One region of the Prauserella sp. PE36 genome, then DNA from elsewhere that is predicted to be linked to it. Evidence: riboswitches for the same ligand, from Rfam matches in the RefSeq annotation. Region 1 holds a riboswitch; the other holds the start of a gene.
The links. A riboswitch is a leader RNA that binds a small molecule or an ion and turns the genes downstream of it on or off. The one in region 1 is predicted to bind cobalamin.
Positions count from the first base shown of each region.

Region 2: it holds a riboswitch for cobalamin, as region 1 does, so the genes downstream of both, DI005_RS07800 (CbtB-domain containing protein) here and DI005_RS28815 (ribonucleoside-diphosphate reductase subunit alpha) in region 1, are expected to answer to the same signal.

Region 1 covers NZ_QEQT01000092.1:34,838-39,512, reverse strand. The annotation lists gene DI005_RS28830 (FAD-dependent monooxygenase) at 1-271, shown strand, start outside; gene DI005_RS28825 (class I SAM-dependent methyltransferase) at 278-1,090, shown strand; gene DI005_RS28820 (pyridoxamine 5'-phosphate oxidase family protein) at 1,305-1,730, shown strand; cobalamin riboswitch at 1,788-2,030, shown strand; gene DI005_RS28815 (ribonucleoside-diphosphate reductase subunit alpha) at 2,167-4,675, shown strand, end outside.
Region 2 covers NZ_QEQT01000042.1:4,610-9,284, forward strand. The annotation lists gene DI005_RS07790 (LamG-like jellyroll fold domain-containing protein) at 1-682, shown strand, start outside; gene DI005_RS07795 (Dyp-type peroxidase) at 816-2,219, shown strand; cobalamin riboswitch at 2,260-2,379, shown strand; gene DI005_RS07800 (CbtB-domain containing protein) at 2,416-2,631, shown strand; gene DI005_RS07805 (CbtA family protein) at 2,644-3,435, shown strand; gene DI005_RS07810 (cobalamin biosynthesis protein) at 3,570-4,508, opposite strand; gene DI005_RS07815 (bifunctional adenosylcobinamide kinase/adenosylcobinamide-phosphate guanylyltransferase) at 4,545-4,675, shown strand, end outside.

The sequences.
Region 1 (4,675 bases):
GCGCGCCCGGATCACGCGCCTCGGACTGCCGGCGTTGCGGCTCTCCGACGGCGTCGAGCACTGGGTGCTCGGCGACGGCGAACCGGCCGCGGGCGTGACCGCGCCGCGGCACGAGTTGTTCCGTGCAATCAGCGGCAGACGCTCCGCCGCGCGGATCAGGGGCCTCGCGTGGACCGGAGACCCCGAGCCATACCTGCCGGTCCTCGCGCCCTACCCGATGCCAGTCGACGAACGTCCGGCCACACCGGTGGCCGGCTTGATGAAGGGATGACCGGAAATGACCACCACGACCCCGTTCGCGGACATCAAGACGAAACAGCAGAAGATCTGGAGCAGCGGCGACTACGGCAAGATCGCCTGGCTGACCGTGCCACTGGCCGAGACGCTGTGCGCGGTCGTCGACCCGAGGCCCGGTGCGAAGGTGCTGGACGTCGCCACCGGAACCGGCCACGTCGCGATCACCGCGGCCCGCCGCTTCTGCGACGTCACCGGCATCGACTACGTACCGGCGCTGGTCACTGCCGCGCAGCGCCGCGCGCAGGCGGAGGATCTCGAGATCGACTTCCGGGAGGCGGACGCCGAGGACCTCCCGTTCGCGGAGGACTCGTTCGACTACGTGCTCTCCGCGATCGGCGTGATGTTCACCGCCGACCACCAGAAGGCGGCCGACGAGCTCGTGCGGGTGTGCAGGCCGGGCGGGCGGATCGGGCTCGCCAACTGGACACCCACCGGCTTCGTCGGCGAGCTGCTCAAGACGGTGACGCGTCACGTGCCACCGCCACCCGGTGCCCTGCCGCCCACCCGCTGGGGCACCGAGGAGACGGTGACGGAGCTGCTGGGCGGGCGGGTCACCGACCTGACCTTCACCACTGCCAGCGCGCGGCAGCGGTTCCCCAGCGCCGACTTCTTCGCGGATTTCTTCCTCACCCACTACGGCCCGACGTACGCGGCGGCGCAACGCCTCGACGAGCAGGGCCGGGCCACGTTCCGCGCGGACCTCGTCGACCTCGGCAACCGTGCCAACGTCGCCTCCGACGGCACGGTGGCCGCCGACTGGGAGTACGGCGTCGCGGTCGCGGCCAAGCGGTGAGCGGTACCAGCCCAGCACCGCGGTGAAGGCCACCTCGCCCGCGCCCGCGCGTCTCCCTCCAACGCCCAAGGGGAGGCGCTGCGCGCCGCCGTGCCTGTTCAACGCAGTGGAGGTGGCCTTCACCGCGATCGGACTCGCCGCGCTCGTCGCACGCTTGACCTCGACATTGGTGGAACTTCTAGGGTCGTGCGTACCGGACGAAAAGGAGGAACCGATGCTTCCTGGCCTTGACGAGCCGACGAGTGAGCGCGCGGAGCGGCGGCTGCGCGAGGAGCGCGAAATCTGGATCACGACCGTGCGCTCGGACGGGCAGCCCCAGGCGTCACCGGTCGGCTTCCTGTGGGACGGCGCCGAGTTCCTGGTGCTGAGCCAGCCCGGCACCCCGAAGATCGGCAACCTGGCGGGCAATCCGAAGGTCGCCATGCACCTCGACCTCGACCGGGACAGCGAGGACGGCAGCGTCCTGACACTCGAGGGCGTCGCCACGCTCGACGGCGAGCCGCTCAGCGCGGACGAGGCGGCCACCTACGTGGACAGGTACCAGGACGTGATCCGGGCGGCGCAGCTGACTGAGCAGGAGCTGTTCGCCGAGTTCTCGTCGGTGATCCGGGTGCGGCCCACCCGCGTGCGGTTCCACTGATCAACTTCCAACACGCCACATTTTCTAGGGTCCCTGATCTCACAAACCACAAGATGTAGTGTTGCTCCCGCTGGTGGTTCACCTCGTTCGCGCGGGGTGAGGCAAGAGGGAACCCGGTGCGAGTCCGGGACTGCCCCGCAGCGGTGAGCGGGAACGAACGCCGTCACCGTGCCGTCGACGGACGGCGCGGTAGCGCACTGGGCCGACGGGCCTGGGAAGCGACGGCCAGTAGGCCCGGCGCGGTCGCGAGATCGTGCCCGCCCGCGAGTCCGAAGACCTGCCACCGGTACGCGCACCGCCGGTGCGCGTGTCCGGGGGCCCCGAGGGAGGGCTCGCACGGGTCGGCACCGTCGCCGTATCACTGTGCTCTCGTCGCGCCTCGCGCGCCCCCGGCATCGGCTGTCGAGCTCGCGAGGAGAGAGCTGTGACCCATAATGTGGCGGCAACGCCCGAGAGGAACGCACCCGGCGAAGCGCCGCCCGGAGTGCGGGTGATCCGCAGGGACGGGAGCGTGTCGCCGTTCGACGCGGGCAAGATCTCGGTGGCGCTGACGAAGGCGTTCCTGGCGGTGGAGGGCGACGACGCCGCGGCGTCCTCGCGGATCCACCACGTGGTCGCCGAGCTCACCGGGCAGGTGGAGGCGTCGCTGTTGCGGCACACCGGTGCTGAGACGGCGCTGCACATCGAGCACATCCAGGACATCGTCGAACTGGCCCTCATGCGCGGCGGCCACCACAGGGTCGCCCGCGCGTACGTGCTGTACCGGGAGGAACGTGCCAAGGCGCGCGAGCAGCGCGTTCCGAGGCGGGACGAAGGCGGGTTGACGGTGCGGGCCGCGGACGGCACGGCCTCGCCGCTGGACTGGCAGCGCGTGACCGAGGTCGTTGAGGAGTCGGTCGCCGGGCTGGAGGGCACCGCGGCGCAGCCGGTGCTCGCCGAGACGCGCCGCAACCTCTACGACGGCATCAGCGCCGAGGAGCTGGCACTCGCCCTGATCATGGCCGCCCGCACGCTGGTGGAGCACGAGCCGAACTACTCCTATGTGAGCGCACGGCTGCTGCTGGACAAGCTGCGCGGGGAGGCCCTGACGCACCTGGCGGGGGAGCCGAGGCAGGCCGATCATCGGCAGCTGGCGGACGGCTACGGCGACTACTTCCGCGCCTACGTCCGGCGCGGGGTGGAGCTGGAACTGCTCACTCCCGAGCTGCGGACGTTCGACCTCGACCGCATCGCGGCGGCGATCCGTCCCGAGCGAGACCTCGGCTTCGGCTTCCTGGGCCTGCAGACGTTGTACGACCGGTACTTCCTGCACGAGCGCGGCACGCGGTTCGAGCTGCCGCAGGCGTTCTTCATGCGCGTGGCGATGGGGCTCGCACTGCGCGAGGACGACCGCGAGGCGCGGGCGGTGGAGTTCTACGAGCTGCTCTCGACGTTCCACTTCATGGCGTCCACCCCGACGCTGTTCAACGCTGGCACCACGCGCCCTCAGCTGTCGTCGTGCTTCCTCACCACGGTGGACGACGACCTGAACGCGATCTTCCAGGGCTACCAGAACAACGCGCTGCTGGCGAAGTACTCGGGCGGGCTCGGCAACGACTGGACGCCGGTGCGCGGGCTCGGCGCGCACATCAAGGGCACCAACGGGCAGTCGCAGGGTGTGGTGCCGTTTCTGAAGATCGCCAACGACACCGCGGTGGCCGTGAACCAGGGCGGCAAGCGCAAGGGCGCCGCGTGCGCGTACCTCGAGACCTGGCACGTCGACATCGAAGAGTTCCTCGACCTGCGCAAGAACACCGGCGACGAGCGCAGGCGCACCCACGACATGAACACCGCCAACTGGGTGCCCGACGAGTTCCTTCGCCGCGTCGAGGCCGACACGACGTGGACCCTGTTCTCCCCGGACGAGGTTCCCGACCTGCACGACACCTACGGCAACGCGTTCGCCGAGCGCTACCGCGAGTACGAGGCCGCCGCCGACCGCGGCGAGATCCGGGTGTTCCGCCGGGTGCGCGCGGTGGAGCTGTGGCGGCGCATGCTGACGATGCTGTTCGAGACCGGCCACCCGTGGATCACGTTCAAGGATCCGTGCAACCTGCGCTCGCCGCAGCAGCACGCCGGAGTGGTGCACTCGTCGAACCTGTGCACCGAGATCACGCTCAACACCAGCGGCGACGAGGTGGCCGTCTGCAACCTCGGCTCGGTGAACCTCGCCCGGCACGTCACGCGCGACGGGCTCGACGCCGAGCGTCTGGAGCGCACCGTCACCACCGCGGTGCGGATGCTCGACAACGTGATCGACATCAACTTCTACACGATTCCCGAGGCCCGCAGGGCGAACCTGCGACACCGCCCGGTGGGGCTCGGGCTGATGGGCCACCAGGAGGCGCTGTTCGAGCAGGGCATCGCGCTGGCCTCCGATGCGGCGGTGGAGTTCGCCGACCGCAGCATGGAGCACCTCAGCTACTACGCGATCGCGGCCTCCTCGCGGCTCGCGGAGGAGCGTGGGCCGTACCAGAGTTACGAGGGTTCGCTGTGGAGCAAGGGAATCCTGCCGATCGACTCCCTGCGGTTGCTGGCAGAGCACCGCGTTGGCGACGGGCTTGACGTCGACTATTCGTCCACTCTGGACTGGGACACCCTGCGGCACCGGGTCCGCGCCAGCGGGATGCGCAACTCGAACGTGCTGGCGATCGCGCCGACGGCCACGATCTCCAACATCTGCGGCGTCGGCCAGTCCATCGAGCCGCAGTTCCGGAACCTGTTCGTCAAGTCCAACATGTCCGGCGACTTCACGGTGGTGAACCCCTACCTGGTGCGCGACCTCAAGGAGCGCGGCCTGTGGGACGAGGTGATGGTGTCGGACCTGAAGTACTTCGACGGCAGCCTCGGCGAGATCGACCGGGTGCCGGACGAGCTGAAGTCGCTGTACGCCACGGCGTTCGAAG
Region 2 (4,675 bases), on a different contig from region 1:
GCGCGACCTCACGGGCAACGGCAACGACCTGACCGCCGAGCGCCTGCACGCGAGCGCGGCGGACGTGCTCACGTGGTCGGCCGAGCACCACCACGACCAGCCCGCGCACGCGAGCCTGCGCTTCGACGGTGGCAAGAGCCCCGACCGCGGCGCGGTGCTGCGGGCGGCGCCGAACGCCCCGATCAACTCGATGACGTTCGAGTCCGGCTACACGATCGAGACCTTCCTCAAGCTGCCGCGGCCGTTCGAGGGCGACCACGCGTGGATGGGCGTCCTCAGCTGGGAGGGCAGGGCGGGCGACGCGGGCAAGACCAGCGGCTGGTCCGACGACGAGCCAACGTGCAGCCTCAACCTCTCCGGCGAGCGGTTCCTGCAGTTCGTGGTGTACCCGACGGACGTGGACGCGGACCCGACGTCGTGGAGCCACGCGGTGCCGGTCGGAAGGTGGATGCACGTCGCGGTGGTGAACGACGGCAGGCAGACGGTGCTCTACGTCGACGGCTCCCGCATCGCGCGCAACGCGGCGGAGCGGTCGAAGGGCATCACTACGCTGGGCAAGCCGTTCGCGATCGGCGGCACGCAGTTCGCCGAGCGCTACGGGCAGGGTTTCTACGGCTGGATCGGCGACACCCGGATCGTGGAGCGGGCGCTACGCCCGAGTCAGTTCCTCACGGCCCGGTAGTACGACATCCGGGTGAAAATGTGAACTGGGGCACACGCCCACGGGCACCGGCGCGACCTCTCGGCAGAGGCGTGGCGTTTCCGCTCTGGGGGGAGTCCAGGCACGCCGCGCCACTGGGGAGGGGAGTTCCACCGTGCCCGTGGACCTGACCAAGCCGCTGTCGTGGAAGTCCGCGCAGGGCGACGAGGCCACCATGTTGGCCGAGCTGCAGCCGAACATCGTCAAGCCGCACGTCCGCGATCACCTGTCCGTCCTCTTTGTCCGGTTCGACGACGCCGGCGAGGCGCGCGGCTTCCTGAGCGCCCTCGCCGGGCTGATGAAGTCGGCGAAGGCGCACCTGGAGGAGGTCGAGACCTTCAAGGTCGCGCACACCGGCGGCACGCCCTACGTCGGTGTGGGGCTGTCGCGGACCGGCTACGAGGCGCTGGGCATCACCGCCGCGCCGGCGGACCCGTCGTTCCGCCTCGGCATGCGCGACCCGCTGACCCGCGAGAAGCTCGCCGATCCGCCCCGGTCGAGCTGGGACGTCGCCTACCGGGACCGGATCGACGCGGTGGTGCTCGTGGGGGCGGACACCGACGCGGCGCTGACGGCCGAACGCAACGAGGTGCTGCGCCTCGTGCCCGACTCGGTCTACGTGCTTGGCGAGGAGACCGGACTGTCCAGAGTGAACGAACGCGGCGAGGGCATCGAGCACTTCGGCTACGTCGACGGCCGCAGCCAGCCGCTGTTCCTCACCGAGGACATCGACGCCGAGAAGCACACGACGGACGGCGTCAACGAGTGGGACCCCTCGGCGCCGCTCGGGCAGGTGCTCGTCGCCGACCCGGCGGCGCCGGACCCGTCGGTCCACTTCGGAAGCTACTTCGTGTTCCGCAAGCTGGAGCAGAACGTGCGCAGGTTCAAGCAGGCCGAGTCCGACCTCGCCGACGCGCTCGGCCTGACCGGTGACGACCGCGAGCGCGCCGGGGCGATGCTCGTCGGCCGCTTCGAGGACGGCACGCCGCTGACGTCCAACAGCGGGCCCGGTTCGCACAGCCCGGTCGGCAACGACTTCAGCTACGACAGCGACGACCTGGGCCAGAAGTGCCCGTTCCACGCGCATATCCGCAAAACGAACCCGCGTGGCTCTGGCGGGTTCGAGGATCCCGCCGACGAGCGCAGGCACCTCATGGCTCGGCGGGGCCAGACCTATGGCGAAAGGGCCGACGATCCGAACGGCGGCGAGCCGATCCGGGCGAGGCCCACGGGCGGTGTCGGACTGCTGTTCATGGCGTTCAACTCCGACCTCGGCGACCAGTTCGAGTTCACGCAGCAGATCTGGGCGAACAACACAGAGTTCCCGCGCGTGCCGGAAGGCACCAAACCACCCGGGCTCGATCTGGTGATCGGACAGGGACCCCGCCCGGAGACCACCTACGCACCGGCCTGGGGACGGAACGGAGCGACGCCCGCGGACCCCGCGGCACAGGCGGTGACGATGAAGGGCGGCGAGTACTTCTTCATGCCGTCCTTGGCATTCCTGCGAAACCTGTGAGGCTGAGCGGCCTTTCACATCACGTTGACACGGGAGCGCCCCCGAACTTAGCCTCGGTGGGCTGCGCGATGGCGGATGGAAGCCGGTGAGATTCCGGCACGGTCGCGCCACTGTGACCGGGTTCGCCCCGGGAGTCAGACCCACCGCCGTCGCAACCGTTCCACGAAGGGCCGCATGTAGCCCGAGGAGGTTTCCGATGTCGCAGGCGAGTGTCGCCACCCCGCGCCCCGTTCACATCCGGATCCCGTTGCGGGAGATCGTTCCGTGGGCGATCTTCGCCGGCGTGCTCGCGCTGCTCGTGCTGTTCTTCGTGAGCACGGAGGCCGGTGCCGTGGAGTTGTTCGGCACCAACGGTTTGATCCACGAGTTCGTGCACGACGGCAGGCACCTGCTGGCCTTCCCCTGCCACTGACGGCAGGCGGCCATGATGAGGACCCTGCTGGTCCGCGGGTTGCTCGCGGGCCTGGTCGCCGGTGTGCTCGCGACAGGTTTCGCCTACTTCTTCGGTGAGCCATCGGTGGATGCCTCGATCTCCATCGAGGAGGCCGGAACGTCGGCGCACGGCCATGAGCACAGTGGACCCGCCGACACCGGGCACGGCCACGGCCACGAGGAGGCACTCGTCAGCCGGGGCACGCAGAGCACGATCGGTCTGCTCACGGGTGTCGGCGCGTACGCGCTCGCGGTGGGCGGGCTGTTCGCGATCGCGTTCGCCGTGCTCCACGGCCGCGTGGGCGCTCTCCGGCCACGCCTGACGTCGGCGCTGCTGGCCGCGGGCGCGTTCGTGGTCGTGGTGCTGGTTCCGTTCCTGAAGTACCCGGCGAATCCACCCGCGGTCGGCCAGAGCGGGACGATCGGCGACCGCACGAGCCTGTATTTCGCGTTCGTCGCACTGTCACTGACGGTCGCGCTCATCGCCGTGGGTGCGGGCCACGCGCTCGCGGGGCCGCTCGGCGCGTGGCGAGGAGGACTGCTGGCGATGGGCGCCTACGTGGTGGTGATGGCCGTCGCCGCCGCGCTCATGCCGGTGATCGACGAGGTGCCGGACGGCTTCCCCGGCTCGACGCTGTGGACGTTCCGCACCGCTTCGCTGGCGACCCAGCTCGTGCTGTGGACCGCGCTGGGGCTGGTGTTCGGCGCACTGGCGGAGCGGGTGCTGCGGCCTGGCGCCGCCCCGGCGCCCGCCGAGGCGCCCGCGGAAGCAGGCCGGCGATAAGCCCGCGCCGACAGCGACGGCACCCGGTTCGGAGGCCCGCAGTGAAGGCCACCATGCCTGCGTCCAACGCAGTGAAGGTGGCCTTCACTGCAACGCGCAGGCTGCCCCACGCCGGCCCGCCCTACCCCCAAGGCTCAGCGCCAAGCCGACAGCGCCGCGGCTGCCCCGAGTGCGGCGAGGCCGACCAGCCGCGACAGCCGCACGGACCGCCGCAGGTCAGCGGTCCCCGGCGCGCGTCCGTCGCCGAGCGTGCCCCGGTTCTCACTCCTGCCGCCGTAGCTGTTGGTGCCACCGAGCCGCACGCCGAGCGCCCCCGCGAACGCGGCCTCGACCGGCCCCGCGTTGGGACTCGGGTGCCGCGCCGCGTCGCGGCGCCACGCCCGCAACGCCCGGGCGGGACGCCCGCCGACGAGCGGCGCGGCCGCCGCCGCGGCCACCGCGCTCAGCCGCGCCGGCACGAGGTTGGCAACGTCGTCGGCCCGTGCCGCCGCCCAGCCGAAGCGGACGTGCCGTGGCGAGCGGTGCCCCACCATCGCGTCGAGCGTGTTGAGCGCCCGGTAGCCGAGCAGGCCGGGCAACCCGGCGAGGCCGCCCCACACCAGCGGCGCGACCACGGCGTCGGACGTGTTCTCCGCTATCGACTCGGTCGCCGCCCGCGCCAGCCCGCCTGCGTCGAGCGCCGTCGCGTCGCGCCCGCAGAGGTGCGACAGGCGCGCACGGGCCGCCGGCAGGTCACCGGAGTCGAGCAGGCCCGCCATCGCCTCGCCCTCCGCGGCCAGCCCTCTCCCGCCCAGTACGGCCCACGTGGCGGTGGCCGTGACGGCGAAACGGGCCAGCGGCCTGCGAGCCGTCAGTGCTTGCGCCACCGCCCCGGCGCCGGCCGCGGCACCGACGCACGCCCCCGCGTACACGAGTCCTTTTTGCCGGGAATCTGCCCACATGCGCTGTTCGAGCGCATCGGCGGCCCGGCCGAACACCGCCACGGGATGACCTCGCCGCGGATCGCCGAAGATGGCGTCGGCCGCATAACCTGCGACGATCCCGGCAGCGGTGACACATTGGGAACGGAGCACAGCGCGAACCCTAGCCCGTCGGCAAGAATGCCGACCATGATGAACGATCCGAGGCGGCGGCTCACCGAGGCCGTGGCCGGGCGGCTCGAGGCCGGAGCCGCGCTGCTGCGCCGCTACGGGCGCCGCGCCCAGGGCAACGGCAGGACGTTGATCCTGGGCGGGGTCCG